3 regions of the Agrococcus sp. TSP3-2-1 genome follow, and region 3 is predicted to be linked to each of the others. Evidence: predicted binding sites of a transcription regulator. Region 3 holds the regulator's gene; each other region holds the start of a gene.
The links. Region 3 encodes LexA, which represses DNA repair genes until DNA is damaged. Its sites were predicted from a motif close to TCGAACANNTGTTCGA; they were not measured.

Region 1 (10,049 bases), on a different contig from region 3:
CGCGCTGGAAGTAGCCCGGCGGCGGCGGGAAGCAGCCGCCCGAGTTCTGCACCGGCTCGAGGAAGACCGCCGCGACCGTCTCGGGCCCCTCCTGCTCGATCGCGACCGCGATCTGGTCGGCCGCCCAGCGGCCGAACGCCTCGGGGTCGTCGCGGTGCACGGGCGCGCGGTAGATGTTCGTGCTCGGCACGCGGAACGTCGAGGGCACGAGCGGCTCGAACATCTGCTTGAGGCCCGGGAGCCCCGTGATCGACAGCGCCCCGTGCGTCGTGCCGTGGTAGGCGATCGCGCGGCTGATGACCTTGTGCTTCTGCGGCTTGCCCGTCAGGCGGAAGTAGTTCTTCGCGAGCTTCCACGCGCTCTCGACCGCCTCGCCGCCGCCGGAGGTGAAGAAGACTCGGTTGAGGTCGCCGGGCGTGAGCGACGCGAGCTTGTCGGCGAGCTCGATCGCGCTCGGGTGCGCGTACGACCAGACGGGGAAGAAGGCGAGCGTCTCCGCTTGCTTCGCCGCGACCGCCGCGAGGTCGGCGCGGCCGTGCCCGAGCTGGTTGACGAACAGGCCGGCGAGCCCGTCGAGGTAGCGCTTGCCGCGGTCGTCCCAGATGTAGGCGCCCTCCCCGCGCACGATGACGGGCGCCCGGTCGGCGTCCGCCATCCGGGTGAAGTGCATCCACAGGTGGTCGGCGGGCGTGCTCATGCGTGTCGGTCCTTCGTCGGTGTCGAGTCGGTGTCGGTGTCGGTCGGGGTGAGCGGATGCGTCGGGACGGGGGAGCGGATGCGTCGCGTCACTCGAGCGCGGGCACGCACAGCACCGGGCGGGTGCTCAGGTGCAGCAGCTTGTGCGGCGTCGAGCCGAGGATCGCGCCGCGCATGGGGCTCTCGCCCCACGTGCCGACGACGATGAGTCGCGCGTCGTGCCGCTCGGCGGCGTCGAGGAGGGCAGGGGCCGGGCGCTCCGAGACCAGCTCGACCACCGCATCCACCCCCGCCGCCCTCGCCTCGGCGAGGGCGTGGCCGGCGGCCTCGTTGCCCGCTTGCCGCAGCGCCGCCTCGTGGCTGCGCGCCTCCTCGCCGAGCGATCCGGGCGGCGCGGTGCCGTAGACGATCACGAGCCGCTCGCCGAAGCGGCGCGCGATGTCGATCGCGACGGGCAGCGCGGCGCGCGCGCCGGGCGACTCGTCGTAGCCGAGCGCGATCGTCATGCGTCCGTCCCCTCCCTGCGGCCCGTCGTCGCGTCGATGCGCACGATGGGCTGCTCGGCCGTGCTCGGCCGCTCCGCCCAGAAGCGGCGGTCGCGGAAGTACCAGACGATCATGAGCACGATGCCGGTGAGGAAGATGCCCACGCCGATCACGAGGGGCGGGCCGACGCCGAACCACGGCGTCTCGGTGTAGGAGTTCTCGGGGTTGCCGTAGTCGATGATCGCGGCGACGAGCAGCCAGAGGAGCATGAGCGAGCCGAGTACGGGCCCGACGCCGATGAGCAGGAAGCTCTTGGCGCTGCGCGTGAGCCGCTTGCGGAAGTAGACGGCGCACGCGATGCCGGTGAGCGCGTAGTAGAAGGCGATGAGGAGGCCGAGCGCCGTGAGCGTGTCCCACAGCGCCGTCTCGCTCAGCAGGCCCACGACGAGGTAGTAGGCGATCGCGATGCCCGCGACCCACCACGTCGAGACGTCGGGGGTGCGGAAGCGGGGGTGGATGTGCCCGAAGGTCTTGGGCAGCGCGCCGCGACGGGCCATGCTGAGGCCGGTGCGCGAAGCGGGGATGATCGTCGTCTGGGTCGAGGCGATCGCGGAGGTGGCGACCGAGAGCATCACGACCCACGCCCACGGGCCCATGGTCTCGCTCGCGAGCACCTGGAAGATCGCGTCCTCCTCGTCGGCGTTCTCGGCGAGGAACGCGTCGCCGGCGAGCGCGACGACCGCGATCGTCACCGAGAGGTAGGTCGCGAGCAGCACGATCGTCGACCAGATGGCGGCCTTGCCGGGTGCTTGCGACGAGTTGGTCGTCTCCTCGGTGAGGTTGACGGCCGACTCCCAGCCCCAGTAGGCGAAGACGCCGAGCAGCAGGCCGGCGGTCACGCCCTCCCAGCCGCCGCCGAAGGGGTTGAGCCACTCCCACGACGGCGTGAGCGAGTCGAACGGCGAGTTGCCCGAGAACACGAGCGCGAACGCGACGACCGCGAACGCGAGGAGCGAGAGCACCTGGAAGACGATCAGCACGTTCTGCAGCCGGGCAGAGATCTCGGTGCCCCAGACGCAGATCGCCGTCATCACGAGGATGAGCACGACGGTCAGCACGCGGATGAGCACCGGGTCGTAGGCGGCGTCCTCGAGGCCGAACGTGAGCAGCGAGTAGCGCACGCCGACCTCGGCGAGCGAGCCGACGATGAGCACGCCGGTCATGGCGATCGCCCAGCCGCCGATCCAGCCGAGCCACGGTCCCATCGCTCGCGTGACCCACGAGAAGGTCGTGCCGCAGTCCTGGTCGACGGTGTTCAAGTAGTAGAAGGCGGATGCGATGAGCAGCATCGGGATGAAGCTCGCGAGCATGATGCCCGGGGCGTGCACGCCGCTGAAGAGCACGAGCCCGCCGATGATCGCCGCGATCGTGTAGGCGGGGGAGGTCGACGCGAGGCCGATGACCATGGCGTCGAAGAAGCCGATGGCGTTCGGCTTCAGCCCCGACTGCGGAGCGGGCGGCCGCGCCGCGATGGTGTCTTCGCTCACTGGTGCTCCTCGTCGCGCTTTCGGCGGATACCGTGGTCATCACCCGCCATGGGTGACGCATCCGCTGCTTCTGCTGCCAGACGATACTGATTCCGTCGCCGCTGCGCTACAGTCTGGGCCAGCCGGCATCCGTGTGCGACGCCGGTCGGAGGGGTGAGTCCATGCGGATCCTGCTGATCGGAGCCGGAGGGGTCGGCGGCGCGTTCGCGGCGATCGCCGCCCGGCGCGACTTCTTCGAGGCCCTCGTGATCGCCGACTACGACGCGTCGCGCGCGGAGCGCGCCGCCGCGGCCGACGCGCGCTTCACGGCCGCGCAAGTGGACGCATCCGACCCCGAGTCCGTCGCGGCGCTCTGCCGGGAGCACCGCATCACGCACGTGATGAACGCGGTCGATCCGCGCTTCGTGATGCCGATCTTCGACGGCGCGCTCGCCGCCGGCGCCGACTACCTCGACATGGCGATGAGCCTCTCGAAGCGCCACCCGGAGGACCCGTACCGGAAGGTCGGGCTCAAGCTCGGCGACGAGCAGTTCGCGAAGTCGGGGGAGTGGGAGGCGGCCGGGCGGCTCGCGCTCGTCGGGATCGGCGTCGAGCCGGGGCTCTCGAACGTGCTCGCCCGCTACGCGGCCGACGAGCTCTTCGACCACATCGACGAGCTCGGCACGCGCGACGGCGCGAACCTCGCGGTGCACGACGAGCACGGGAACGAGATCTTCGCGCCCTCGTTCTCGATCTGGACGACGATCGAGGAGTGCCTCAACCCGCCGGTCATCTGGGAGCGCTCGCGGCAGGAGGTCGACGGCGGCTGGTACACGACCGAGCCGTTCAGCGAGCCGGAGGTGTTCGACTTCCCCGAGGGCATCGGGCCGGTCGAGTGCGTCAACGTCGAGCACGAGGAGGTGCTCATGATGCCGCGCTGGCTCGAGGCCGACCGCGTCACCTTCAAGTACGGGCTCGGCGAGGAGTTCATCGGCGTGCTGCGCACCCTCAACACGCTCGGGCTCGACCGCACCGACAAGGTGAAGGTCGGTGGCGTCGAGGTGAGCCCGCGCGACGTCGTCGCCGCGGTGCTGCCCGACCCGGCGACGATCGGCCCGATCATGACGGGCAAGACGTGCGCGGGCGTGTGGGTGCGCGGCACCGGCAAGGACGGGCAGCCGCGCTCGACGTACCTCTACCACGTGGTCGACAACGAGTGGTCGATGGCCGAGTACGGCCACCAGTGCGTCGTCTGGCAGACGGCGATCAACCCGGTGATCGCGCTCGAGCTGCTCGCGCGCGGCGAGTGGTCGGGCGCCGGCGTGCTCGGCCCGGAGACGATGCCGCCCAAGCCGTTCCTCGACCTGCTCGGCGAGTACGGCTCGCCGTGGGCCCAGATGGAGGTCGCGGCGAAGGCGTGACGCTCAGCCGCCGAGCGGCAGCCGCGCGACCGTCTCGTGCAGCGGCCGCCTGCCCTGGCCGAGCAGCTGTGAATCGATGAGCTCTACCTCGTCGACCCTCCAGCGGCGCGAGCGATAGGTGTCGAGCACGCGCAGCCAGCGCAGGGCGCTGCGATCGCGCGGCGGGCGCGCGAGCGTCACGTGCGGCGTGAAGCGCTTGCCGTCCGGCGGCGCGCCCGCGGCGTTCGCGCCGTCACGCACGCGGCGGGCGAGCCGCTCGAGCTCGTCGCCGCCCTCGCCGACGCCGAGCCAGAGCACGGCCGGCCGATCGGGGTGCGGGAACGCGCCTGCGCCCGCGAGCGAGCACTCGAACGGCAGGGCGCCGGCCACCGCGCTCGCGAGCCGCTCCTCGAGGGGCTCGAGGATGCGCTCCGGCACGTCGGCGAGGAACGCGAGCGTGAGATGCATGCGGTCCGGCGGCGTCCAGCGCAGCCCTTCGCGCACGTCGAGGAACTCGGCGAGATCCTCCCGCACGTCCTCGGGCGGCACGACCGCCGCGAACATCCGCCGACCCATCCGCCCACCGTAGGGCGCTCGGCCGAGCATCGCGTGTGCGCCGATCGGCCCCTTCAGCGGGGAGCGAGCTGCTTGCGCATCACGACGCGCGGCAACCCGCCCGAGACGGCGCCTGCGAGCACCGCGTGCGAGATGCCGCGCCCGCGGTGCCCCGGCCGCACGCGGATGCACCAGATCGACCAGACCGGCTGGTCGTCGACGTGCGGGATCCTCCGCGAGCGCGCGAACGGCAGCTGCGCGCGCGGCGCGAGCGCCGCCCATCCGACGACTTCGTCGCCGTCGTAGCCGAGCACGCCCGGCGCGATCGGCTCGCGCGTGAGCGGCTCGACGTAGGCGCCGCGCTCGACGCCGTGCAGCGACGTGCTCGTCTTCGCGTCGATGCGGTGGCTGAGGCACCAGCAGACGGATGCGTCGGGGCGCTTCGGGCCGATGATGGCCGCGAGGTCGTCGAAGCGGTCGTGCGTCGCGGGATGCACGACGATCCCGTTCGTGCTCGCGCGCGCCATGCCGTCATCGCTCCGGCGGTGCGAGCTCGTCGAGGCTCGAGAGCCGGTCGGCCGCGCGGTCGGCACGCTCGGCCTCGGTCAGCTCCCACCACGCGGTGCCGCGCTCGCCGAGGCCCTCCTTCGCGAGCTGCACGCTATCGCGCACGCGCCTCCGGCTCGCCTCATCCGGCGCGCTCCGCACGGCAGAGCGCGCACGCCCGAGGTGCGAGCGCAGCCGCTTCGCGACGTCGGGGTCGAGCGACGGATCCTCCGCGCGCCACCGCCGGCCGTCGACGATGATCCAGCGGCCGTCGTCGGTGCGCTCCGGCGCCGTCACCGGCGACCGCGCCGAGCGGTCGAGCGGTGCTCGATCGGGATGTGCCGCGCCTTCGTCGGCACCGGATCGAGCCCGACGCGCACGGTGAGCACGCCGTCCTCGTAGACGGCGGTGATGTCGTCGTCGTTCGCCCCCTGCGGCAGGCGCACCGCGCGGGCGAGCGCGCCATAGCGGAACTCCGAGCGCTGCTTCTCGCGCTTGTCGGGATGCCGCTCGGCGTGGATCGTCAGCGTGCCGTGCGCGACGCTCACGTCGATGTCGCGCTCGGGGTCGAGCCCCGGCAGCTCCGCATGCACGATGAACTCGTCGTCGTGCACGAGCTCCTCGACGCGGATGCCCGGCAGGGGACCGCGGCCATCCCACCCGCCCAGCAGGGCGAACGCATCCACCCACTCCGTGAACGGCGGGAACACCGGGTACTTGCGCGCGGCTTCCGTGCTCATGGCTGCTCCCTCCGTCGCGTCGGTCGCGTGCCTCGTGTCTACTCCGCTTCTGTCGCGGTCTCAATGGGGGCGGATGCGTCGGGTCACGCCACGGTGGCGGCTCGAGGTGCGCGCGTGGTTCGATCGAGCCATGAGCGACAGCGAATCCCGAGTGGTGAGTGCGAGCCGCGTGATCGCTGCCCCCGCCGACGTCATCTTCGAGGAGATCGCCGACCCGTCGCGGCAGCCCGCGTGGGACGGCAACGACAACCTCGGGTCGGCCGCCGAGGGGCAGCGGGTGCGCACCGTGGGCGAGGTGTTCTCGATGACGCTCGGCAGCGGCGCGGTGCGCGAGAACCACGTGGTCGAGTTCGAGGAGGGCAGCCGCATCGCGTGGAAGCCCGCCGAGGAGGGCAAGCCGCCGATCGGGCAGCTGTGGCGGTGGGAGCTCGAGCCTGCCGACGGCGGCACGCGCGTCACTCACACCTACGACTGGACGCAGCTGCACGACGAGTCGCGCCTCGACCGCGCGCGGCGCACGCGCGAGGAGCAGCTGCTCGCCTCGATCGATCGCCTGAAGGCGCTGCTCGAGGGTTGACCTCCGGGCGATCCCGCCCGCTGCCCTTCGACGCGGTGTGCGCCCAGCGCGGCGCCTGCCGAGTTCTCCACAGCCCCCTCGATCCTCGAACAGAGTTTCGAGTCGCTCGGTAGAATCGTGGGACAGCGATGGCGTCGGTGCGGTCGCGTTGGAGGGTCGTGATGGACGGGCAGCAGCGGCAGGGCAGGTCGCCCGAGGCGGCTGGTCTGCGCGAGCGGCTGGCCGCGGTGCAGGCGGATGTCGAGGCGATCCTGGCCGCGTTCGATTCCATGGGCGATGTCGAGCGGTGGGATGCGTTCGCCGCCGTCGGCGAGCTGGCCCGGCTGGCCGATGGGGCGCTGGTGCGGGTGGCGGGGGTGGTGGAGCGGTCGGTGCCGGCGATGGATGCGCCGAACCAGGCGCGCACGTTCGGGTACCACTCCACGAAGACCGCGCTGCGCCACGAGGCGGGCGTCTCGGCCTCGCGGGCGAAGGCGATCCTGCAGCTCGCCCGGGCGTCGACGCCGCGGGTGGGTTCGACCGGCCTGCCGCTGGAGCCGCTCTACCCGCACGTCGCCGGGGCGCTGGAGGACGGGTCGATCGCGATCGACCAGGGCCGGGCGATCGTGGAGGTGCTGGAGTCCGCCGGCGGCCGCGCCGACCCCGACGCGCGGCTCGCGGCGGAGGAGGACCTGGTGGGCGCGGCGGTGGGGGAGCAGCGTCCGGGTGAGCGCGGCTACGACGACGCGGTCCCCACCCCGCCGGAGCTGCTCGCGGTCACGGCGAGGCAGTGGGTCTCCGCGCTCGATCCGGACGGGGCGGAGCCGCGCGAGGATCGGCTGGTCGCGGAGCGGGAGTTCACGCTCGCGCAGTGCGCGGACGGGGTGTTCCGCGGCCGGGTGGCGTTCCCGCCGGTGGAGGGGGCGGAGGTGATGGCGGTGCTGGCCGCCTACGACTCGCCCCGCACCGGGGACGGGTTCGAGAACCCCGACGCGCCGGGCGATGATGAGCGCACGGACGCGCAGCGGCACGCGGACGTGCTGGTGGGCCTGTTCCGCGCCCACGCCCGCTCGGGCGAGCCGCCCCGGCCCGGCGGCGACGCGCCGACGCTGCTGGTCGCGATCACCCAGGCGGAGCTCGACAAGCACGCCGAGGGGAAGCCGGCGACGTGCGACATCGTCGAGACCGGCGAGACCGTCCCGGCCGGGCTCGCGGCCCGGATCGTCTGCGACGGGTTCGTGCAGGCCGCGCTCGTCGACGGCGACGGCCACGTCTTGAAGCTCGGCCGCCGCAAGCGGCTGTTCTCCCTCTGGCAGCGGATCGCGATCATGCTCCGCGACCGCCACTGCCAGGGGCCCGACTGCCGCATCCCCGCCTCCTGGGGCGACGTGCACCACGTGCTGCGCTGGGCCGACGGCGGCCCGACCGACACCGACAACGGCATTCTGCTGTGCCCGACGTGCCATCGCGAGGTCCACAGCGGCAGACTCCGCATCGACAGGATCGGCACCCGCTGGCGCGTCACCCGCACACTCCAGCCACCCATCCGCAGACCCCGACGACGCCAGCGCGGATCGATCACGGGACGGTTCGGAGCGGCTGTCGCACGGCTCAGCTCGGGATCCGAGCGGATCCGAGGCTCGACCTAGTAGCATTGGCACGGCGACAGCGCCGGTCACCGCCGGAGCCGCGAAGCGGTTCCGCCCGTGCACCGCAGCCGCAGCCGCCGGCTCGATGAGTCACGCACCGATCTGTCGGTGCTCGTCGAAGCCCGTCAACCCGGGGCCCGCACCGCCGGCCCCGCCTCGAACGGAGGACACGTGGCAGACGCCGCAACCATCGATGCGACCGATACGGACGCATCCCAAGCTGAGCTCGACGCGCTGGTCGTCGACGAGGCGGCCGCGGAGCGGCCCGCCACCCGAGAGCGCGACGCGCTCATCCCGCAGCTCGCCCGCGCCGTGCGACAGGTCGAGGCCGGCGTCAAGCGCGGCTCGGCTTCACGCTCGACGCGCGTGAAGCTCCAGGTCGTCGCCATGCTCGCGCGCGAGGAGCGCGCCCGCGTGCGCGCCGACAAGAACCTCACCGACGCGCAGCGCGCCGAGGACCTCAAGCGCCTCGACGGCATCGCCGTCATCCTCGCGAAGGCCGCGAGCCGCGAGCCCACGCTGCTGCCGCTGCTCGGCGACGGGGCCCCGATCACCGACGCCGTGCGCGAGCGCAAGCGCGAGATGCTGCAGGCGGCGGGCATCGAGGAGGCTCCCGAGCCGCAGTCGGCTCCCGAGCCCGAGAGCACCGAGCCGCAGGCGCCGCAGGTCGTGCCGCCGTCCGTGCGCCGCGTGGCGCTCGCCAACCCCTTCCTCGAGCCCGACCTCACGCACGTGCGGCGCAAGCCCGAGCGCGACCGCCTCGCGGGCTTCGACCTGCTCTCGCCGCTCTACCTCTCGTTCGAGGTCGCGGCCGACGGCCGACCGGCGTGCATGCCGCTGCCCGAGCCGAAGCGGCACATCGCGCCGGGCGGCAAGGAGCTCATGCATCACCAGGCCGAGCTCGTGCAGGCCGCTCGCGACGGGCACCGCACGTTCCTGCTCGCCGACGAGCCGGGCCTCGGCAAGACGGCGCAAGCGCTGCTCGCGGCTCAGGCTGCCGACGCGTTCCCCCTCCTCGTCGTCGCGCCGAGCGTCGTGAAGATCAACTGGGCGCGCGAGACGGAGCGCTGGCTGCCCGGCCGCCGCGCCGCGGTGCTGCAGGGCGACGGCGACACGCTCGACGCCTTCGCCGACGTCGTCATCGTCAACTACGAGGTGCTCGACCGCCACATCGGCTGGCTCGAGACGTTCGGCTTCCGCGGCATGGTCGTCGACGAGGCGCACTTCATCAAGAACACGCGCTCGAAGCGATCGCGCCATGTGCTGCAGATCGCCGCGGCCCTGCGCGAGCGCATCGGCAACCCGCTGCTCATGGCGCTCACCGGCACGCCGCTCATCAACGACATCGAGGACTTCGGGGCCATCTGGCGCTTCCTCGGCTGGATCGACCACAAGGAGCCGAACGCCGAGCTCACCGACGACCTCGAGGAGATCGGGCTCACGCCGATGGACCGGGCGTTCTACCCGGCCGCCCGGCGCGCCGTGATCGACATGGGCATCGTGCGGCGACGCAAGATCGACGTCGCCTCCGACATCCCCGCCCGTCGCATCGCCGACATCCCCGTCGAGCTCGACGAGGCATCCGTGCGCTCGATCCGCACCGCCGAGCGCGAGCTCGTCGAGCGCATGCTGCGCCGCTACGACGCCGCGATGGAGCAGCGCTCCGTCGACGCGCGCGACGACAGCCGGGTCGACGACGAGCTCGTGCGGCGCATCGCTCGCAGCGAGGTGGAGTCGCAAGAGGGCGGCACGGGCGAGAACGTCTTCGCGCTCGCGCGCCGCATCGGCCGCGCGAAGGCGCCGCTCGCCGCTGACTACGCGGCACAGCTCGCGCACTCGGTCGGCAAGGTGGTCTTCTTCGCCAAGCACATCGATGTCCTCGACGCCGCTGAGCAG
Region 2 (10,049 bases), on a different contig from region 3:
AGCGACGCGAAGACGGTGCCGGTGCCGAGCGCCGCGAGCCGGCGGGCGGCGTCGAGCGGGTCGGTGCCGCCCATCGCGTCGAAGAGCTCGTGCCGGTTGGGCTTGACGGCCGTCGCGCCCGAAGCCATCGCGTGCCGCAGCTGCTCGCCGCCGACGTCGACGATCACCGGGCGACCGGCGGCGAGGGCGATGTCGACGACGGATGCGCAGAAGCGGTCGGGCGTGAGCGGCGGGAGCGAGCCCGACGAGACGACGACGCGCGCGGCGGGCGCCTCGGCGCGCACGATCTCGAGCACGCGCGCCCAGTCGCCGTGGTCGATCGGCTCGCCGGTCTCGTTGAGGTTGGTGGTGCCGGCGAGGGTGACGATCGCGGTCGTGCGCCGCGTGGGCGCCGAGACCTCGACGAGTCGGTGGGGGATCCCGGAGCGGTCGAGGTCGTGCACGAACAGCGACTGCACGGGGCCGCCGACGGGGGCGACGACGATCGCGCGGCCGCGCTGCTGGTGCAGCACGCGCGCGACGTTGACGCCCTTGCCGCCCGCGCGCGCGAGGCCCGTCGGCACGCGGTGGCTCGAGCCGGGCCGCAGGTCGTCGATCGTGTAGGTGATGTCGATCGCGGGGTTCGTCGTGACGCACAGCACGGGGGCGTCGGCGGCGGTGTCGGCGGTGCGTGCGAGGTTGACGGATGCGTCGTCGGGGTGGGGAGCGTCGGTCGCCATCCGGCCTCCTCGTCGCGGGTCGCAGGGCTCAGCGGACTCGGATCGATCTTCGCATGGAGCACGGCCGCCGACACGCCGCAGGCGGTTGACCGGTTCGAACACACGTTCGAGAATGGGGGGATGAGGATGGCGACCACGAGGCTCGAGCGCCGCTCGGGCGAGGAGCGCACCGCGACGATCGAGGCGCTCCGCGAGCGGCTGCGCGGCATGCAGCAGGCCGTGCCCGCGACTGCGCCGACGGTCGACGAGTCGGCGCCCGCGGGGCTCGACGAGGTCGTCCGGAGCCTCCGCCCCGGTGCCGCCCACAGCATCCAGTCGCGCAGCCTCGCGCTCGCGTGCCTCGGCGCGGCGCTGCCCGACGGCGCGTGGGGCGCGATCGTCGGCATGCCCGACCTCGGCATCGAGGCGGCCCGCGACCTCGGCGTGCCGATCGACCGCATCGCGCTCGTGCCGCAGCCGGGCCGCGCGTGGCTCGACGCGGTCGCGAGCCTCGCCGAGGCGATGCCGGTCGTGCTCGCCGCCTCGCCCGCGCGCGTGACGCCCACCGAGGCCGCGCGCCTCGCGGCGCGGCTGCGGCAGGCCTCCTCGACGCTGCTCGTCGTCGGGGAGTGGCCGAACGCGGCGACCGTCGTGCGGAGCGTGCGCGCCGAGTGGCAGGGCCTCGCCGACGGCGACGGACGGATCGCCGCGGGCAGCCTGCTCGTCGAGGCGGCCGCGGGCGGCGCGCCCCGCAGGGCGCGCATCCCGATCGCGGGTCGGCCGGCGGTCGAGCTCGAGGAGGAGCAGTCGCTGCGCCTGCCCGCTGCCTGAGGAGGGACAGCCTGCCGGCCGCCCCGCTGACAAAGCACTGAGAGATCTTTGCTGTCTGGCGTCGACGCCGACGAGCTGGCCGACGCCAAGACGGATCGCGCGGTGGCGGCCGTGGCCGCCGACGCGACGACGGCGATGCTGTCCCGCACGGGTGGCAGCGCTGGCGAGATGCTGCCCCCGGCGCTCGCCCTGCTCGCAGCGGGTGCGCTCCTGCTGCTGCGCCGCCGCGCGGTGAGCTGAATCGAGCGGGGGCGCGGGGCGCGCGAGCCGCGTCCCGCACCTTTGCATGCCCGCACTCGATCGCGGCCGCGACACACCGCATCCGCTTGACGCTGATCGAACGTGTGTTCGATCATGAGGTGTGACGATCGAGACGAAGAGCGAGACCGGAGCGCGGGTGCGCGGCGGCCGCGTCGGCGTGCTCCAGGTGCCCGACTGGTCGGTCGTCGTCGCGCGCCAGACCGGCGCGCTGCCCGCGGGCGGCGAGCAGGGGTCGCCCGGCGCGATCGTGCACGCGCTGCGCGTCGTCGCGTGCGACGCCGAGGCCCGCGTCGACGGCGTGCGAGTGGGGATGCGGGTGCGCGACGCCCAGGGCGCGTCGCCGATGCTCGCCCTCGCGCCCGCCGACCCGGTCGGGGAGGCGCTCGCCTTCGAGCCCGTCGTGCGCGCGGTGCTCGCGGTCGTGCCGACGGCGCAGCCGATCGGCGACGGGGCGCTCGCGTTCCGGATGCGCGGGGCGAGCCGGTTCTACGGCTCCGAGTCGCGCGCGATCGAGGCCGTGCGCGGCGCGCTCGCCCCACTCGGGCTCACGGCGAGCTTCGGCGTCGCCGACGACCGCTTCTCGGCGGAGCTCGCCGCGGGCGCGGGTGCTGAGACGATCGTGCCGGCGGGCCGCAGCCGCGAGTTCCTCAGCAGCCTGCCCGTCGGCGTGCTCGGCGACGACGAGCTGCCGAGCATGCTGCACCGGCTCGGCGTGCACACCCTCGGCGGCTTCGCGCAGCTGCCCGACGCGAGCGTGCGCGACCGCTTCGGCGAGGCCGGGCTCGTGGCGCTCGCGAGGGCGCGCGGGCTCGACGACCGGCGCGTCGACGACAGCGGCCTCGGCGAGGAGCGAGTGCTGCGGCTCGCGTTCGAGCCGGGCATCGAGGGCGTGCACGAGCTCGCGCTCGCGGTGCGCGAGCCGGTCGAGCGCTTCGTGCGGCAGCTCGCCGAGCAGCGGCTCGTGTGCAGCGAGATCCGCATCGTCATGCGCGGCGAGGAGGGCCGCGTGAGCGAGCGGCTCTGGCGGCAGCCGGGGTTCCTGCGCGCGGGCGACATCGTCGACCGGATGCGGTGGCAGCTGGGCGAGAGCGAGCTCGGCTCGGCGCTCGTCGAGGTGCAGGCGCTCCCCGAGCGGCTCGACGCCGACGTCGAGCACATGCCGGGGCTGTGGGGCGGCGGCGACATCGACGACCGCACGAAGCACGCGCTCGAGCGGCTGCAGGGCATGCTCGGCCGCGAGGCGGTGCTCACCGCGAGGCCCGGCGGCGGGCGGCTGCTCGCCGAGCGCGGCGTGCTCACGCCGTGGGGCGATGCGCCCGCGCCGCAGGCCGCGGGGCCGTGGCCGGGCGCGCTCCCGCCGCCGCGGCCCGCGGTCGTCTTCCGGCCGCCGCTGCCCGTGCGGCTGCTCGACGCGGCCGGCGAATCGGTCGATGCCGCCGCCCTCGACGAGCGGCAGGGGAGCCCCGCCGCCTTCTCGCCCCCCGCATCCGCCCGCCGTCGCGTGGTCGCGTGGGCGGGGCCGTGGCCGATCCGGCGCCGCGAGCTCGGCGACGTCGTGCACCGCGTGCAGATCCTCGACGGCGAGGGGGAGGCGTGGGTGCTGCTGCACGCAGATGACGGGTGGCTCGCGGAGGGGCGCTACGCCTAACGGCACTCGGCACTCGGCACTCGGCACTCGGCGCTCGGCACTCGGCGCTCGGCACTCGGCGCTCGGCACGTCGCACCGATCCGTTGCGGACCCCTTCCATCGAACGGGACCCGATCTATCGGGTCCCGTTCGCGGGACGGGGTCCGTGAAGAAGAGGGATCGCAAGGCAGCCGGCGAAGGGGCCCAGCGCGGGGGTTTCGACTCGCTCAGCCGCCCTCGGCGGCGGAGCGGCTCAACCAGCGGAGGTGTCGGAGGGATCAGGCTCGCCCGGCAGCGAGTGCTCGGCCTTGCCGCGCCACGATCGCCACGCCCAGATCGTGAAGGCGAGCACGACCGCCCACGCGATGACGACGACCGCGCCCGACCAGAACGACGGCGCCGCGATGAAGGCGCCGATCGAGACGAGCGAGACCTGCCCCGGCACGGAGGCCACGAGCGAGGCGATCGAGAACACGCGGCTCGGCACGCCGAGCGCGCCGGCGCCGTAGTTGACGGGCCAGTAGGGCATGCCCGGCATGACCCGGAGCGTGAACACGGCCGCGAAGCCGCTGCTCTCGTCGAGCCGGTCCTCGAGCTTCTCGGCGTGCCGGCCGAGCAGGCGCATGACGGTCGTGCGGCCGACCGCGCGCGCGATCCAGTAGGCGCCGATGCTGCCGATGACGGCGCCGACGACCGAGAGCAGGCTGCCCGCCAGCACGCCGAACAGCAGTCCGCCGACGAGCGCCATGATCGTCACCGGGATGGGCGTGAGCGCCACGACGGCGTAGGCGGCGACGAAGACGAGCCAGCTCCACCAGCCGAAGCCCTCGATCTGCGCGCGGAGGTCGTCGAGGTCGGGCAGCCGCACCGTCGCCGCGATCCAGATGATCGCCACGACGACCGCGACGAGCGCGGCGACGCGGAGGATCGTGCCGCGCCGTGCACCGCGCCGGGTCGCCCGCGCACCGTCGCGGTCGGCGTCGGAGCGACCGGGAGCGCGCGTGGCAGACATGCGGCAAGCCTAGGGCGGGGCGATCGGGCGACCGGTGGGAGCCGTGGCGCTCGTGGGCGGGGACGGGTAGCATTCGAATGTACGTTCGAACGAGGTCGAAGCCTCGACGACACGCGGGAAGGAGGCGCGCCGATGGGCTGGAACAACCCCGCGATGCCGTGGCGCGAGCTCGAGGGCATCCTCTCCGACCGCGACGTCAGCGCCGGTCGCACGCCGCACGCGCGCGACCTCGACGAGGCACGGCGCCGGCGCGTGCGCGTGCCGCAGCCCGGCGCCGTCACGCCCTACGCCGAGCTGCACGCGCACTCGCACTACTCGTTCCTCGACGGCGCCGCGAGCCCCGCCGAGCTCGTCACCGAGGCGCGCCGGCTCGGCCTCGAGGCGCTCGCGCTCGTCGACCACGACGGGCTCTACGGCGCGGTGCGCTTCGCCGAGGCCGCCGCCGAGGCCGAGCTGCCGACCGTCTTCGGCACCGAGTTCTCGATCGGCCTCGACGAGCCGCAGAACGGCGTGCCCGACCCGGGCGGCAGCCACCTCGTCGCGCTCGCGACCGGCCCCGCCGGCTACACGGCGCTCGCGACCGCGCTCACCGACGGCTACCTCGCGACCGACGCGAAGGGCGCGCCGGGCGAGAAGGGCCGGCCCGTCTTCGAGCTCGAGCGGCTCGCCGAGACGGCGGGCGGCGAGTGGATGATCCTCTCTGGCTGCCGGAAGGGCGCCGTCCGGCAGGCCCTCGGCGAGGCCGACCCGGAAGGGGCGGATGCCGCGGGTCGCGAGCTCGACCGGCTCGCGTCGCTCTTCGGCCGAGACCGCGTCGTGGTGGAGCTGAGCGACATCGGCGACCCGCGCGACTTCGAGCGCAACCGGGCGCTCACCGCGCTCGGCGAGGCGCGCGGCATGCCGGTGATCGCGACGACGAACGCGCACATCGCGAGCCCCGCGCAGCAGCGGCTCGGCGACGCGGTCGCGGCGGTGCGGGCGCGCCGCTCGATCGACGAGCTCGACGCGTGGCTGCCGGCGGGCGGCGTCCCGTCGCTCCGCGCGGGCGACGTCATGGCCCGCCGCTTCCGCCGCTTCCCCGGCGCGATCGACACCGCCGCCGCCCTCGGTCGAGAGCTCGCCTTCGACCTGCGCGCCGCATCCCCTCGTCTCCCCCGAGTGCCGGTGCCCGAGGGGCACTCGCCCATGAGCTGGCTGCGCGCGCTCGTCGCCGAGCGGCTGCCGCGCGTCTACGACGTCGACGGCGCGGGCCGCCCGAGCGCGGAGGTCGCGGCGCGGCTCGAGCACGAGCTCGGCCTCATCGATCAGAAGGGTTTCGCCGGCTACTTCCTCATCGTCTTCGAGATCGCCGACTTCGCGCACCGGCAGGGCATCCTCTGCCAGGGCCGCGGCAGCGCGGTCGCGAGCGCGGTGTGCTTCATCCTCGGCATCACCGCCGTCGACCCGATCCGCTACAAGCTGCCGTTCGAGCGCTTCATCTCGATGATGCGCGAGGAGGAGCCCGACATCGACATCGACTTCGACGCGGGCCGCCGCGAGGAGGTCATCCAGCACGTCTACGAGCGCTACGGGCGCCGGAACGCCGCGCAGGTCGCGAACGTCATCACCTACCGGCCGAAGTCGGCGGTGCGCGACGCGGCGAAGGCGCTCGGCTACGCCGTCGGCCAGCAGAACGCGTGGTCGAAGTCGGTCGAGTCGTACTCGAAGCCCGACGTCGACGGGATGCCCGAGGACGTCGCGCTGCTCGCCGCCGAGTTCCTGCACGCGCCGCGCCACCTCGGCATCCACTCGGGCGGCATGGTGCTCACCGACGAGCCGGTCGGCTCGGTGTGCCCGATCGAGCCGGCGCGCATGCCGGGCCGCACGGTGCTGCAGTGGGACAAGGACGACTGCGAGTGGATGGGCCTCGTCAAGTTCGACCTGCTGGGCCTCGGCATGCTCGGCGCCATCTCGCACACGCTCGAGCTCGCGCGCGAGCAGCTCGGTGAGGACTGGTCGATCGCGTCGATCCCCGCCGAGGAGGCGGGCGTCTACGACATGCTGTGCGAAGCGGATGCGGTGGGCGTGTTCCAGGTCGAGTCGCGCGCGCAGATGGCGACCCTCCCTCGCCTCAAGCCGCGCTGCTTCTACGACCTCGTGATCGAGATCGCGCTCATCCGCCCCGGTCCCATCCAGGGCGGCGCGGTGCACCCCTACATCCGCCGCCGCACGGGCGCCGAGCCGGTGAGCTACCCGCACGAGCTGCTCATCCCCGTGCTCGAGCGCACGCTCGGGGTGCCGCTGTTCCAGGAGCAGCTCATGCAGATGTCGGTCGCGGTCGGCGGCTTCGACGCCGCCGAGGCCGATCAGCTGCGGCGCGCGATCGGCTCGAAGCGCTCGCGCGAGCGCATCGAGGCGCTCAAGGCGAAGCTCTTCGCCGGCATGGCCGCGAACGGCGTCGACGACGCGACGGCCGAGTCGATCTACCGCAAGATCGAGGCGTTCGCGGGCTTCGGCTTCGCCGAGTCGCACTCGCTCGCGTTCGGCAAGCTCGTCTACTCCTCGTCGTGGCTCAAGCTGCACTACCCGGCGGCGTTCCTGGCGGGGCTGCTGCGCAGCCAGCCGATGGGGTTCTGGTCGCCGCAGACGCTCGTGAAGGATGCGCTGCGGCACGGGGTCGAGACGCTGCGCCCGTGCGTGGTGCGCTCGGCCGCCGTCGCGGGCCTCGAGCGGCACGGCGAGCGCCGCCCCGGCCGGGACGCGTGCCTCGAGCGCGAGCAGCCGCCCGTGCCGCCCGTGGCCTCGGAGTCGCTCGCGATGCGCGACCGGCATCGCCGCGACGCGGGCTTCGCGGTGCGGATGGGGCTCGCGAGCGTCGCGGGCGTCGGCGAGGCGGCGGCCGAGCGCATCGTCGCCGCGCGGGAGGCCGCGCCGCTGCGGGACATCCACGACCTCGCCCGCCGCGCCGATCTCGACCGCGGCGAGCTCGAAGCGCTCGCGACCGCCGGCGCGCTCGACGCGCTCGGCGTCAGCCGCCGCGAGGGGCTGTGGCTCGCGGGCCCCGCGTCGACCGAGCGGGAGGATCAGCTCGAGGGCTCGCAGCTCGTCATCCAGCCGCCGCTGCTGCCGATGCTCTCGGCCTCCGAGCAGGTGGCGCTCGACATCTGGTCGACGGGTGTCGCGACCGACGACCACCCGGTGCGGCACGCGCGCGCGATGCTCGACGCGCGCGGCGTGCTGCCCATCGAGCGGCTCGCCGACGCCGAGCCCGGCCGGCGCGTGCAGACGGCGGGCATCGTCACGCACCGGCAGCGGCCGAGCACGGCGCAGGGCGTGACCTTCATGAACCTCGAGGACGAGACGGGGATGCTCAACGTCATCATCTCGAAGGGGCTGTGGGCGCACTCGCGGCAGGTCGCGCGGCACTCGCCCGCCCTCATCGTGCGCGGCATGCTGCAGCGCACGCCCGAGGGCGTCATCGCGGTGCTCGCCGACCGGCTCGACCGCTTCGAGGTGCCGAGCCCCGGCTCGCGCGACTTCTCCTGACGGCCGTCAGGCGATCCGCACGCCCGAGCGCCACACGCCGGCGACCTCGAGCCGCTCGTCGAGCGCGACGAGGTCGGCCGTCGCGCCGACCTCGACGCGGCCGAGGTCGCCTCGGCCGATGGCGTCCGCGGGCACCCCCGACGCCGCGTCGAGCGCCGCCTCGAGCGGCGCGCCCGCCTCGACGAGCACGCGCACGGCGCGGTCGAACGCGAGCGTCGAGCCCCCGATCGAGCCGCCGTCGGCAAGCCGGGGGAGCCGCTGCTCGACGCCGTGACGAGCGAGACGGCCTGCCATGTCGCGCCGTGCGCGGCACGTCGACGTCGACCGCTCGCGGCGGCGCTCCCCGGCCGACCGCGGTGATGACGCCGCCCTCGTGCTCGAGGCACGCATCCGGCACGAGCTCGCCCTCGAGCAGCACGATGCGCCCGCACCAGCACGCTCACTCCGCCAGCGTACGGCGCGTCTGCGATGCATGCGCGCGAGTTCACTCCGCCCAGCAGCAGACCGATGCCGGCGCGGGTCAGCGGAAGATGATCGTGCGCTGCCCGTCGAGCAGCACGCGGTCCTCGGCGAACCACTGCACGGCGCGCGAGAGGGTGCGCGACTCGACGTCCTGCCCGATCGCGACGAGCTGCGCGGGGCTCTGCGTGTGGTCGACGCGCTCGACGTTCTGCTCGATGATCGGGCCCTCGTCGAGGTCGCTCGTGACGAAGTGCGCGGTCGCGCCGATGAGCTTCACGCCGCGCGCGTGCGCCTGCCGGTAGGGGTTCGCGCCCTTGAAGCCGGGCAGGAACGAGTGGTGGATGTTGATGAGCCGGCCCTCGAGCGCCGCGCACAGCTCGGGGGAGAGGATCTGCATGTAGCGCGCGAGCACGACGAGCTCGACGCCGTCCCGCTCGACGACCTCGAGCACCCGCCGCTCGAACGCCGCCTTCGAGTCGGGGTCGACGACCGGCGCGTGCTCGAACGGCACGCCGTAGAACGCGGCGAGGCCCGCGAGGTCGGGGTGGTTCGACATCACGAGCGGGATGTCGACCGAGAGCTGGCCGGCCCGCTGGCGGAAGAGCATGTCGTTGAGGCAGTGGGCTGCCTTCGAGACGAGCACGAGCGTCTTGAGCGGCCGGGCGACGTCGTCGAGCTGCCACTGCATGCCGTAGCGCTCGACGACGGGTGCGAGCTGCACCTCGAAGTCGCTGCGCTCTGCCTCTGCCTCGACCTGGAGGCGCATGAAGAAGCGGTCGGTGTCGGCGGAGGAGAACTGCTGCGACTCGGTGATGTTGCCGCCGCACGCCACGATCGCGCCGGTGATGGCGTGGACGATGCCGGGGCGGTCGTCGCAGACGATCGACAGGATCCAGTGGTTGGCGCTCATCCGCTCGATCCTACGAGCAGCGGCGACTCACTCGGGCCGCGAGCCCTCCGGCCACTCGGGCTCGGGGAGCGCGTCGGCGACGAGGTCGAGGAGCGCGTCGACGTCGGCCGTGCGGTAGCGCGCGCCGCTCAGCGCGATCGTGCCGGGCAGCGAGACGGCGCCCGCGATCACCTCCGCGAGCGCGGCCTCGCCGGCTGCCGACTCGGGCGCGGCGGCGAAGGCGACCACTCGCGCGCGCCACGCGTCGACCGCGGGAGCTGGGTAGCCCGGCTGCCACGCGCTCGCGGAGTGCAGGGGCACGGCGGTGATCGCCTCGGTGGTCAGCACAGGGCAAGCGTAGGCGCGCCTACGCGCTTGCGGGGCCCCGGAGCGCCGCGGCCTCGAGCGCGCGGAGCGCCGTCTCGGCGCGGTCGAGGAAGTCGTCGACCTCGAGCTGCGCGTAGCCCTCGCGGAGCGTCGTGGTCGCGAACCGCTGGGCCGAGACGTCCACGGCGAGCACGTCGATCCCGTCGCCGTCGCCCTCGGCGTAGGCGCGCAGCGTCGTCGCGACGCGGTCGAGGAAGTCGTCGACGTCGTCCATGTCGTAGCCGGGCCCGAACCGGGTGGTCGCGAAGCGGGCGGAGATGACGTCGTCGGCGGTCAGCACGGGCCGATGCTATCGGCGGCATAGGCTTGCCGGTCGTGAGCGAGCAGTCGACGACCGCGGCGGGGAAGGCCGCAGAC
Region 3 (10,049 bases):
CCGCGCCCGAAGGCGGCGTCGAGGTCGACGAGGTGCAGCCACTCCGCGCCCTGCCGGATCCAGTCCTCCGCGGCGTCGACCGGGCTGCCGAACGAGGTCTCGGTGCCCGCCTTGCCCTGCGTGAGCCGCACCGCCTTGCCGCCTGCGACGTCGATCGCGGGCAGCAGCTGCAGCTTGGGCGACTGGTTGAAGTCGGTCATGGGATGCGTTGCCTTCCGGACGGTGGCCGCGGCGCGGTGGAGCGTGCGGCCGGGTTGGATCAGAGCCCGCGGACCCAGTTCTCGAGCAGGCGCACGCCCGCTTCGCCCGACTTCTCGGGGTGGAACTGCGTCGCCGAGAGCGGGCCGTTCTCGACGGCGGCGATGAACCGCTCGCCGTGCTCGGCCCACGTGACGGCGGGCTGGCGCATGCGCGGGTGCGGGTCGATGCCCCACTCGGTGACGCCGTAGGAGTGGACGAAGTAGAAGCGCTCGTCGGCGAGGCCCGCGAAGAGCTGCGAGTGCTCGGGCGCCTCGACCTGTGCCCAGCCCATGTGGGGCAGCACGTCGGCCTGCAGGCGCCGCACGGTGCCGGGCCACTCGTCGAGGCCGCGCGTGTCGCCGCCGCCCTCCTCGCCGGAGGAGAAGAGCACCTGCATGCCGACGCAGATGCCGAGCACGGGCCGGCTGCCGGCGAGCCGGCGGCCGATGAGCTCGCCGCCGTGGATCGCCTGGATGCCCTCCATGCACGCGGCCATCGAGCCGACGCCGGGCACGACGAGGCCGTCGGCCTCCATGATCGCGGTGCGGTCGGCCGTCAGGCTCACGTCGGCGCCGGCCGCCTCGAGCGCCTTCGCGGCCGAGTGGACGTTGCCGAGCCCGTAGTCGAGCAGCGCGACGCGCTTGCGCTGGGCGGTCACAGTGCGCCCTTCGTCGACGGCACGCCGGTCACGCGGGGGTCGGGCTCGACCGCGACGCGCATCGCGCGCGCGAAGGCCTTGAACTCCGCCTCGGCGATGTGGTGCGGGTCGCGGCCCGCGAGCACCTCGACGTGCGCCGTGAGGCGGGCGTTGAGCGCGATGGCCTCGAAGGCGTGGCGCACGAGCGAGCCGGTGAAGTGCCCGCCGATGCGGTGCAGCTCGAAGCCCGCGGGCTCGCCGGAGTGCACGAGGAACGGGCGGCCAGAGAGGTCGACGACGGCGCGCGCGAGCGCCTCGTCGAGCGGCACGGTCGCGTCGCCGTAGCGGCGCACGCCGCGCTTGTCGCCGAGTGCCTCGCCGAGCGCGAGGCCGAGCGCGATCGCGGTGTCCTCCACCGTGTGGTGCGCGTCGATCTCGGTGTCGCCGCTCGCCTCGACCGTCAGGTCGATGAGCGAGTGCTTCGAGAACGCCGTCAGCATGTGGTCGAAGAAGGGCACCGTCGTCGAGATCGAGGAGGTGCCGGAGCCGTCGAGATCGACGGTGAGGCGGATGCTCGACTCGCTCGTCGTGCGCTCGATGGTTGCGGTGCGGGCCATCCTTCGATCCTAGTCCGCGCGCAGCTCGGCCATCGCGGCCAGCACGGCGCTCGTCTCGCCCCTCGTGCCCGCGGTGATGCGCAGCGTGCCCGGCAGTCCGACATCGCGCACGAGGATGCCGCGCTCCAGCAGGGCGCGGAAGGTCGCCTGCGGGTCGTCGACGCCCCCGACGAGCACGAAGTTCGCGTCCGACGGGTAGGGGCGGTAGCCGAGCCGGGAGAGCTCCTCGACCATGCGGTCGCGCTCGGCGCGCAGGTCGTCGACGCGCGAGAGCATGGCGTCGCTGTGGCGCAGTGCCGCGACGGCCGCCGCTTGGGTGATGGCCGAGAGGTGGTAGGGCAGCCGCACGAGCCGGAGCGCGTCGATGACGGCCGGGTGGGCGGCGAGGTAGCCGACCCGCATGCCGGCGAACGCGAAGGCCTTGCTCATGGTGCGCGAGACGAGCAGCCGTGGGTGCCGCTCGAGCAGCGTGAGGGCCGTGCGGTCGCGGTCGCGTGCGAACTCCGCGTACGCCTCGTCGACGAGCACGATGCCGCGCGCCGCATCACAGGCCGCCTCGATCGTCTCGAGGTCGATGGCCGTGCCGGTCGGGTTGTTCGGCGAGCAGAGGAACACGACGTCGGGGTCGTGCTCGGCGATCGCCGCGCGGACGGCGTCGGCGTCGACGGTGAACTCCTCGTCCCTCGGCACCGGGACCCACCGCATCCCCACGCCCTGCGCGAGCAGCGGGTACATCGAGTAGGTGGGGGTGAACGACAGCAGCGTGCGACCGGGACCGCCGAAGGCCTGGAGCACGTGCTGGAGCACCTCGTTGGAGCCGTTGCCGGCCCAGATCTGCTCGGGCGTCACGCCGCGGCCCAGGTAGCGCGCGAAGGAGCGGCGCAGCTCGTCGAACTCGCGGTCGGGGTAGCGGTTGGCGTCGGGCAGGGCGCGCGCGACCTCCTGCACGATGTCGAGCGCGACCTCCTCGGGCACCCGATACGCGTTCTCGTTGACGTTGAGCCGCACGGGGACCTCGAGCTGCGGTGCGCCGTAGGGCGTCAGCCCGCGGAGGTCGTCGCGGATCGGGAGGTCGTCGAGGCTCGTCACCGATCCAGCCTAGGACTTCGGCGGATGCCGTCGGCCGCGCGCGACCCGGTGGCGGCGCGTGCTGCTCAGTCGGCGTACTGCGCGGGGATGGCGAGCCGCTCGCCCGGCTGGATGGCGCCGGCGATGCCGTTGAGCAGCTCGATCTCGGCGATGACGTCGCGCGGGTCGGCCTCGGGGGCGACGGCCTCGGCGATCTGCCAGAGCGACTGGCCCGGCACGACGGTGATGTGCTCGAACTCGGCGGTCGCGGTCGAGGAGGAGGCGACGGCACCGGCGACCGCGTCGCCGATGAGGCCTGCGCCGGCGAGCGCGCCGAGGGCGAGCACGGGCGCGGCGACGAGCAGCGCGAGGGCGCGGCGGCCGCGAGCGGTCATGCGCAGGCGGAGCGTCGGTGCGGCGCCGGCGGTGGCGGTGATGGCGATGGCGGTCATGAGTGCCTCCTCTCGATCCAGTCCGAGGACTGGGATCCGCAGCCGGTGCTCGGCCGGGAGCACCGGCTGCGAATCTCTGTTTCGAATCTACTTTCGAACTGCCGCACGCGTCAACCCCGTCGCGGGAACTTTCTCCACGACTCGCTCGAACGTGCGTTTGATCCGGGCGTACTCTCGGATACGCTTTCGAACCACCAGGAGTCCATCAGGCACCACTGACACGCGGGGATCGGGGCAACGGATGACGAGGCAGCTCACCGAGAAGCAGCAGGCGATCCTGCAGGTGATCCAGCGCGCCGTGAAGCAGCGCGGGTACCCGCCGAGCTACCGCGAGATCGGCGACGCCGTCGGCCTCTCGTCGCTCTCGAGCGTCACGCACCAGCTCGGGCAGCTCGAGCTCGCCGGCTGCATCCGCCGCGACCCGGCTCGGCCGCGCACGATCGAAGTGCTCGTCGACGACGAGATCGACGAGTCGGTCGGCTCGATCCAGCAGGCGGCGTTCGTGCCGCTCGTCGGCCGCATCGCCGCGGGCATCCCGATCACGGCCGAGGAGCAGGTCGACGACGTGTTCCCGCTGCCGAAGCAGCTCGTCGGCTCCGGGGATCTCTTCATGCTGCAGGTCGTCGGCGACTCGATGATCGACGCCGCGATCTGCGACGGCGACTGGGTCGTCGTGCGTCAGCAGCGCGATGCCGTCAACGGCGACATCGTGGCGGCGATGCTCGACGGCGAGGCGACGGTCAAGGTGTTCAAGCAGCGCGACGGCCACACGTGGCTGCTGCCGCGCAACTCGGCGTTCGAACCCATCCTCGGCGACGAGGCCGAGGTGCTCGGCCGCGTCGTCGCGGTCCTCCGCGCGGTGTAGTTGCGCCCGAAGGACTCAATGCCGCGCAGCGGCGCTGAGTCCGAAGGGCGCAAGATCGAGTAGGCGGCCGCAGGCCGCCGTACCGAGATCTCGACGAGCGACCCAGCCAGCCGGGGCCCCGGCCACGCAAGATCTATGCGACCACGAACTCCGCGAGCTGCCCCGCGGCAGCCGCGGTGACCATCGCCTCGACGCGCGTGCCGTCGGCCTCGTAGTCCTCGCGGAGCACCTCGAAGCGATCGTGCAGCATCGCGATGATGTCGCCGCGATCGAAGGGCACGAGCAGCGAGACCGCGACCTCAGGCCGCGGCAGCAGCTCGGCGAGCCGCTCGAGGATCTCGTCGACGCCTTCGCCCGTGCGAGCGGACGCGAAGATCGCGTCGGGCTGCAGGCCGCGCAGCACGAGCCGATCGTCGTGGCTCACGAGATCCGCCTTGTTGAACACGACGATCTCGGGGATGGACCGGGCACCGGTCTCCCCCAGCACGTCGCGCACGGTCGCGATCTGCGACGCGGGGTCGGGGTGGCTCGCGTCGACGACGTGCACGATGACGTCCGACTCGGCGACCTCCTCGAGCGTCGAGCGGAACGCCTCGACCAGCTGGTGCGGCAGGTCGCGCACGAAGCCGACGGTATCGGCGATCGTGAACTCGCGGCCGTCGGGCGTCTGCGTCCGCCGCACGGTCGCGTCGAGGGTCGCGAAGAGCGCGTTCTCGACGAGCACCCCCGCGCCGGTGATGCGGTTGAGCAGGCTCGACTTCCCGGCGTTCGTGTAGCCGGCGATCGCGACGCCCGGCACCTCGTTGCGGTCGCGGTTCGCCCGCTTCGCCTGGCGCGCGGGGCCGAAGCCCTTGATCTGCTTGCGGAGCCGTGCCATGCGCGAGTGGATGCGCCGGCGGTCGAGCTCGATCTTCGTCTCACCGGGGCCGCGCGAACCCATGCCCGCACCCTGCCCGCCGACCTGGCCACCGGCCTGGCGCGACATCGACTCGCCCCAGCCGCGCAGGCGCGGCAGCAGGTACTCGAGCTGCGCGAGCTCGACCTGCGCCTTGCCCTCTCGGCTCGTCGCGTGCTGGCTGAAGATGTCGAGGATGACCGCGGTGCGATCGATGACCTTGACCTTCACCCGGTCCTCGAGCGCGCGCCGCTGGCTCGGCGAGAGCTCGCTGTCGGCCACGACCGTGTCGGCGCCGAGCTCCTTCACCATCGCCGCGAGCTCCTCGGCCTTGCCGCGGCCCACGTAGGTCGCGGGGTCGGGGTTCGGTCGCCGCTGGAGGACCCCGTCGAGCACGCGCGCGCCAGCGGTCTCGGCGAGCGCGGCGAGCTCGCGGAGCGAGTTCTCGGCGTCGTCGGCGGCGCCGCTGTAGACGCCCACGAGCACGACGTTCTCGAGCCGCAGCTGGCGGTACTCGACCTCGGTGACGTCCTCGAGCTCGGTGCGGAGGCCGTCGACGCGGCGGAGCGCGGCGCGCTCCTCGCGGTCGAGCTGGTCGCCGTCGACGTCGCTGTGCGCGTCGTCGTCCTGCAGCGCCTGCGCGCGCTCCGCGAGCAGCTCGCGCTCGCCGGGCTCGGCCCACGCGAGGATGCGCTCCATCGCGCGCCCGCCGTCGGTGCCGTCCTGGGCTTCTGCCATGCGTTGCTTCCTTCTGTACTGTCGGATCCGTGTCGGACCACTACTTCTCGCCCGATCCTGCCGCGCCCGAGTCGGTCCGGACGCTCCGGGTGCCGATCGCGGGTCGAGAGCGGGAGATGGTGACCGCCGCCGGCGTCTTCTCCGGCGACCGCCTCGACGTCGGCACTGCGGTGCTGCTCGATGCCGTGCCCGCGCCGCCCGCGAGGGGCGAGCTGCTCGACCTCGGCTGCGGGTGGGGGCCGATCGCCGCGTCGCTCGCGCTCCGCTCCCCCGATGCCCGTGTCTGGGCCGTCGACGTCAACGCCCGAGCGCTCTCGCTCGTGGAGCGGAATGCCGAGCTGCTCAGTCTATCAAACATCGTGCCGTCGATGCCAGAGCGCGTTCCTGCCGATGTGCGCTTCGACGCGATCTGGTCGAACCCGCCGATCCGCATCGGCAAGCGGCAGCTGCACGAGCTGCTCGAGACGTGGATCCCGCGGCTCGCGCCGGGCGCGACGGCCTGGCTCGTCGTGCAGAAGCACCTCGGCGCCGACTCGCTGCTGCGCTGGCTGCAGGAGCGCTTCGACGGCTTCGACGTCGAGCGCGCCGACTCCAGGAAGACGTACCGCATCATCGCCGTCACGGCGCCGGACTGAGCGCCTCTCCGCGGAAGACGATCTCCGCGGGCCCCGTGAGCCACGCGTGGCCGCGGGCGTCGACGTCGACCTCGAGCCGCCCGCCCGGCACGTCGACGATCCAGCGGTCGGCGGCCCCACCCGACCAGTGCCGGGTCGCGAGGGCCGCGGCGACGGCGCCCGTGCCGCACGAGAGGGTCTCCCCCACGCCCCGCTCGTGCACGCGCATCCGGATCGAGCCGATGCCGTCGGCGATGACGCCGGGGACGACGAACTCGACGTTCGCGCCGTCCTCGGCGACGGGGTCGAGCGAGGGGGGCCGGTGCAGGTCGAGCGCGTCGAGCTCGGCCGCGTCGGCGAGCGCGACGACGACGTGCGGGTTGCCGGTCGAGACGTCGAGGCCGGGCCTCGCGACGTCGAGGCCGTCTGCGGCCACGAGCCGCGTGCCGCCGAGCTCGAACGGGCCGAGGTCGACCGCGAGCAGGCTGCCGTGCCGCACGACTCGCTTCACGCCGGCGCGCGTCGCCACGTCGATCGAGCCGCCGTCCGGCAGCTCGGCGAGCCCCTGCTCGAGCAGGAACCGCACGAACACGCGCACGCCGTTGCCGCACATCTCGCTCGCGCTGCCGTCGGCGTTCCAGTAGTCCATCGCCCACGTGCCCTCGGGCGCGGCGTCGAGCACCGCGTCGCCGGTGCGGCCCGCCGGCACAGCGCGGATGACCCCGTCGCCCCCGATGCCGAAGCGCCGGTCGGCGAGCGCGCGCACCTCGCCCGGTAGCAGCGGCCGCTCGCCTGCCGGGTCGGCGACGAGCACGAAGTCGTTGCCCGTGCCGTGGCCCTTCGCGAATCCGGTGGCGTGCATCGTCATCCCCCCAGGCTAGCGACCGCGCGCTGTGCGAGCTCGGCCGCGTCTGCGGGCGGCGCGGCCGGGTAGCGCTGGAACCACGACACCTGTCGACGCGCGTAGCGACGGGTGAGGGCCTGCGTGCGCTCGATGGCCTCGACCTCCGTGATCCGGCCGTCGAGCTGGTCGAGGGCCTGGCGGTAGCCGATGGCCTGCTGCGCGGTCGTGCCCCGCTCGATGCCGGCCTCCCGGAGCGCTCGCGCCTCGTCGACGATGCCGAGCCGCCACATCCCCAGCACGCGCTCGTCGAGCCGTGCGACGAGCTCGACGCGGTCGACGCGCTCGTGCTGGATGATCGTCGGCCGCGCGAGCGATCGCTCGTCGGGAAGGCCGACGCGGAACGGCTCGCCGGTGAGGGTGACCGCCTCGAGCGCGCGCACGAGCCGGCGGCCGTTGTGCGGCCCGATCGCCTCGGCGGCCGCCGGGTCGAGGGCGAGCAGCCGCGCGTGCATCGCGGCGGCGCCGGCCGCCTCGAGCTCCGCCTCGAGCCGGGCGCGGAGCTCCGCGTCGGTCGCGGGGAACTCGAAGGCGTAGAGCACGCTCGAGGCGTAGAGCCCGCTGCCGCCCACGAGGATCGGCACCGCGCCGCGAGCCTCGATGCCGGCGACGACGCTCGCCGCCTCGTCGCGATAGGCGGCGACCGCCGCGTCCTGCCACGGCTCGAGCACATCGAGGAGGTGGTGGGGGTGCCCGCGGCGCTCCTGGGCGCTCGCCTTCGCCGTGCCGATGTCCATGCCGCGGTAGAGCTGCATCGCATCGCAGTTGACGATCTCGGCGCGGACGCCGAGCGCGACCACCGCGTCGGCGATGGCGAGCGACCTGGCCGTCTTGCCGGTGCCGGTGGCGCCGACGACGGCGATGAGGGTCACGTGCCGATGCGGAGCGTCGGCAGGCCGAGCGAGACCGGGCGCCCGGCCCCGGCCCCGGCCCCGGCCCCGACGAGCGAGGGCACGCCGCACGAGTCGGCCTGGCCGCGGTCCCAAGCGTCACCGGCGCGCGTGCGCCGTACGGCGATCGGGCCCTGGTCGGCGAGCAGGTGGAACGGCGCGGCGTGCGTGACGCGCACGGTGGCGATGTCGCCGGGCCGCGGCGAGTGGCCGCCGGGCGCGAAGTGCACGAGCCGGTTGTCCTCGGCGCGACCCGAGAGGCGATGCGTCTCGGCATCCTTCTTGCCCTCGCCGACGGAGACGAGCACGTCGACCGTGCGGCCGACCTGCGCGAGGTTCTCCTCGAACGAGATGCGGTCCTGCAGCGCGACGAGCCGCTCGAAGCGCTCCTGCACGACCGCCTTCGGCACCTGGTCGGGCATCGTGGCCGCGGGGGTGCCGGGACGGATCGAGTACTGGAACGTGAAGGCCGAGGCGAAGCGCGACGCCTCGACGACGCGCATGGTCTCCTCGAAGTCGTCGTCGGTCTCCCCGGGGAAGCCGACGATGATGTCGGTCGTGATCGCGGCGTGCGGGATGCGCTCGCGCACCTTCTCGAGGATGCCGAGGAACCGCGCGGAGCGGTAGGAGCGCCGCATGGCGCGCAGCACGCGGTCCGAGCCGGACTGCAGCGGCATGTGGAGCTGCGGCATGACCGCGTCGGTCTCCGCCATCGCGTCGATCACGTCGTCGGTGAAGGCGGCGGGGTGCGGGCTCGTGAAGCGGACGCGCTCGAGCCCGTCGATCTCACCAGCGGCGCGCAGCAGCTTGCCGAACGCGAGCCGGTCGCCGAACTCGACGCCGTAGGAGTTGACGTTCTGCCCCAGCAGCGTCACCTCGAGCGCGCCGTCGTCGACGAGCGCCTGCACCTCGGCGAGGATCTCGCCCGGGCGACGGTCGCGCTCCTTGCCACGCAGCGACGGCACGATGCAGAACGTGCACGTGTTGTTGCAGCCGACCGAGATCGACACCCAGCCGGCATAGGTCGACTCGCGCTTGGTCGGGAGCGTCGACGGGAACACCTCGAGCGCCTCGAGGATCTCGACCTCCGCCTCGCCGTTGTGGCGGCTGCGCTCGAGCAACGCCGGCAGGGAGCCGATGTTGTGGGTGCCGAAGACGACATCGACCCACGGCGCGCGATCGACGATCGTCGCGCGGTCCTTCTGCGCGAGGCAGCCGCCGACGGCGATCTGGAAGCCGGGCCGCTCGCGCTTGGTCTTCGCGAGGTGCCCGAGGTGGCCGTAGAGCTTCTGGTCGGCGTTCTCGCGCACCGCGCACGTGTTGATGACGATGACGTCGGGGCGGCCGTCGACGGCCTCGGCGTACCCGGCCTCCTCGAGCGATCCGCGGAGGCGCTCGGAGTCGTGCACGTTCATCTGGCACCCGAAGGTCTTCACCTCGTAGGTGCGCAGCGCGGCGGTCGTGGACATGCCCTCCAGCGTACCGAGCGGCGACCGCCCCGAAGCGTCAGTCCTGCGTGGCCGTGAGCGTGTAGCTGCTGCCGTTCGTGCCCTCGCCCGAGAGGTCCATCCGACCGTCCTCGGCCGTGCCGGTCACGGTGAGGCCGAAGTTGCCGGGCTGCAGGCCGGTGATCGTGATCGTGACGTCGGATGCGTCGCCGTCCCACACGTCGGCGGGCGAGTCGTAGGTCTCGCCGGACTCGCCCCACTGCGTGATGTCGACCGTGCCGTCGGCGTTGAGGGTGAATCCGAAGGGGGCGACGACCTGGTCGATGCCGCCGGACCACGACGTGCCCTCGAGGCTGCCCGCCGTCCCCGTGCCGGTGCCGCCGTCGCCGGAGCCGCCGCTCGTCGGGGGCGGCATCTGGATGCAGCCGGTGAGCGCGAGCAGGGAGGCGGCGGCAATCGCGGGGACGGCGATCAGCTTGGTCTTCATGCCGGCCAACCTAGCTCTCCAGCCTGGACGCGATCCGGGGACCTCGCGCCGGTGGTCCTCAGCGGAACCGCGGACCGCGCGGTCGCGAGCGCTCGATCGCGAGGCGCACGGCCCCACCGCTGAACCCCCGCCGCTGCAGCCAGCCGGCGAGCCGTCGCTCGGCCGTCTCATCGTCGAGCGATCCCATGCGGCGCCGC

Region 1: ACP7BI_RS07120 (DUF222 domain-containing protein) is a predicted target of LexA. The motif match lies at 6,611-6,626, and genes of this name have one in related genera.
Region 2: ACP7BI_RS13090 (DNA polymerase Y family protein) is a predicted target of LexA. The motif match lies at 1,866-1,881, and genes of this name have one in related genera.

What each region holds. Positions count from the first base shown of each region.
Region 1 is NZ_JAFCWN010000004.1:54,329-64,377, forward strand. It holds gene ACP7BI_RS07075 (aspartate aminotransferase family protein) at 1-697, opposite strand, end outside; gene ACP7BI_RS07080 (universal stress protein) at 786-1,202, opposite strand; gene ACP7BI_RS07085 (APC family permease) at 1,199-2,728, opposite strand; gene ACP7BI_RS07090 (saccharopine dehydrogenase family protein) at 2,890-4,128, shown strand; gene thpR (RNA 2',3'-cyclic phosphodiesterase) at 4,132-4,683, opposite strand; gene ACP7BI_RS07100 (GNAT family N-acetyltransferase) at 4,737-5,189, opposite strand; gene ACP7BI_RS07105 (biopolymer transporter Tol) at 5,194-5,505, opposite strand; gene ACP7BI_RS07110 (Hsp20/alpha crystallin family protein) at 5,502-5,948, opposite strand; gene ACP7BI_RS07115 (SRPBCC family protein) at 6,079-6,525, shown strand; gene ACP7BI_RS07120 (DUF222 domain-containing protein) at 6,687-8,153, shown strand; gene ACP7BI_RS07125 (DEAD/DEAH box helicase) at 8,325-10,049, shown strand, end outside.
Region 2 is NZ_JAFCWN010000012.1:904-10,952, forward strand. It holds gene ACP7BI_RS13075 (1-phosphofructokinase family hexose kinase) at 1-719, opposite strand, end outside; gene ACP7BI_RS13080 (hypothetical protein) at 840-1,529, shown strand; gene ACP7BI_RS13085 (hypothetical protein) at 1,578-1,769, shown strand; gene ACP7BI_RS13090 (DNA polymerase Y family protein) at 1,891-3,438, shown strand; gene ACP7BI_RS13095 (TVP38/TMEM64 family protein) at 3,671-4,429, opposite strand; gene ACP7BI_RS13100 (error-prone DNA polymerase) at 4,562-7,954, shown strand; gene ACP7BI_RS13105 (amidohydrolase family protein) at 7,961-8,248, opposite strand; gene purU (formyltetrahydrofolate deformylase) at 8,475-9,326, opposite strand; gene ACP7BI_RS13115 (hypothetical protein) at 9,354-9,653, opposite strand; gene ACP7BI_RS13120 (DivIVA domain-containing protein) at 9,673-9,972, opposite strand; gene ACP7BI_RS13125 (MFS transporter) at 10,008-10,049, shown strand, end outside.
Region 3 is NZ_JAFCWN010000003.1:29,353-39,401, forward strand. It holds gene priA (bifunctional 1-(5-phosphoribosyl)-5-((5-phosphoribosylamino)methylideneamino)imidazole-4-carboxamide isomerase/phosphoribosylanthranilate isomerase PriA) at 1-200, opposite strand, end outside; gene hisH (imidazole glycerol phosphate synthase subunit HisH) at 260-898, opposite strand; gene hisB (imidazoleglycerol-phosphate dehydratase HisB) at 895-1,494, opposite strand; gene ACP7BI_RS04900 (histidinol-phosphate transaminase) at 1,504-2,583, opposite strand; gene ACP7BI_RS04905 (hypothetical protein) at 2,649-3,014, opposite strand; gene lexA (transcriptional repressor LexA) at 3,256-3,879, shown strand; gene hflX (GTPase HflX) at 4,013-5,473, opposite strand; gene ACP7BI_RS04920 (class I SAM-dependent methyltransferase) at 5,542-6,147, shown strand; gene dapF (diaminopimelate epimerase) at 6,131-6,988, opposite strand; gene miaA (tRNA (adenosine(37)-N6)-dimethylallyltransferase MiaA) at 6,991-7,899, opposite strand; gene miaB (tRNA (N6-isopentenyl adenosine(37)-C2)-methylthiotransferase MiaB) at 7,896-9,386, opposite strand; gene ACP7BI_RS04940 (hypothetical protein) at 9,424-9,852, opposite strand; gene ACP7BI_RS04945 (regulatory protein RecX) at 9,911-10,049, opposite strand, start outside.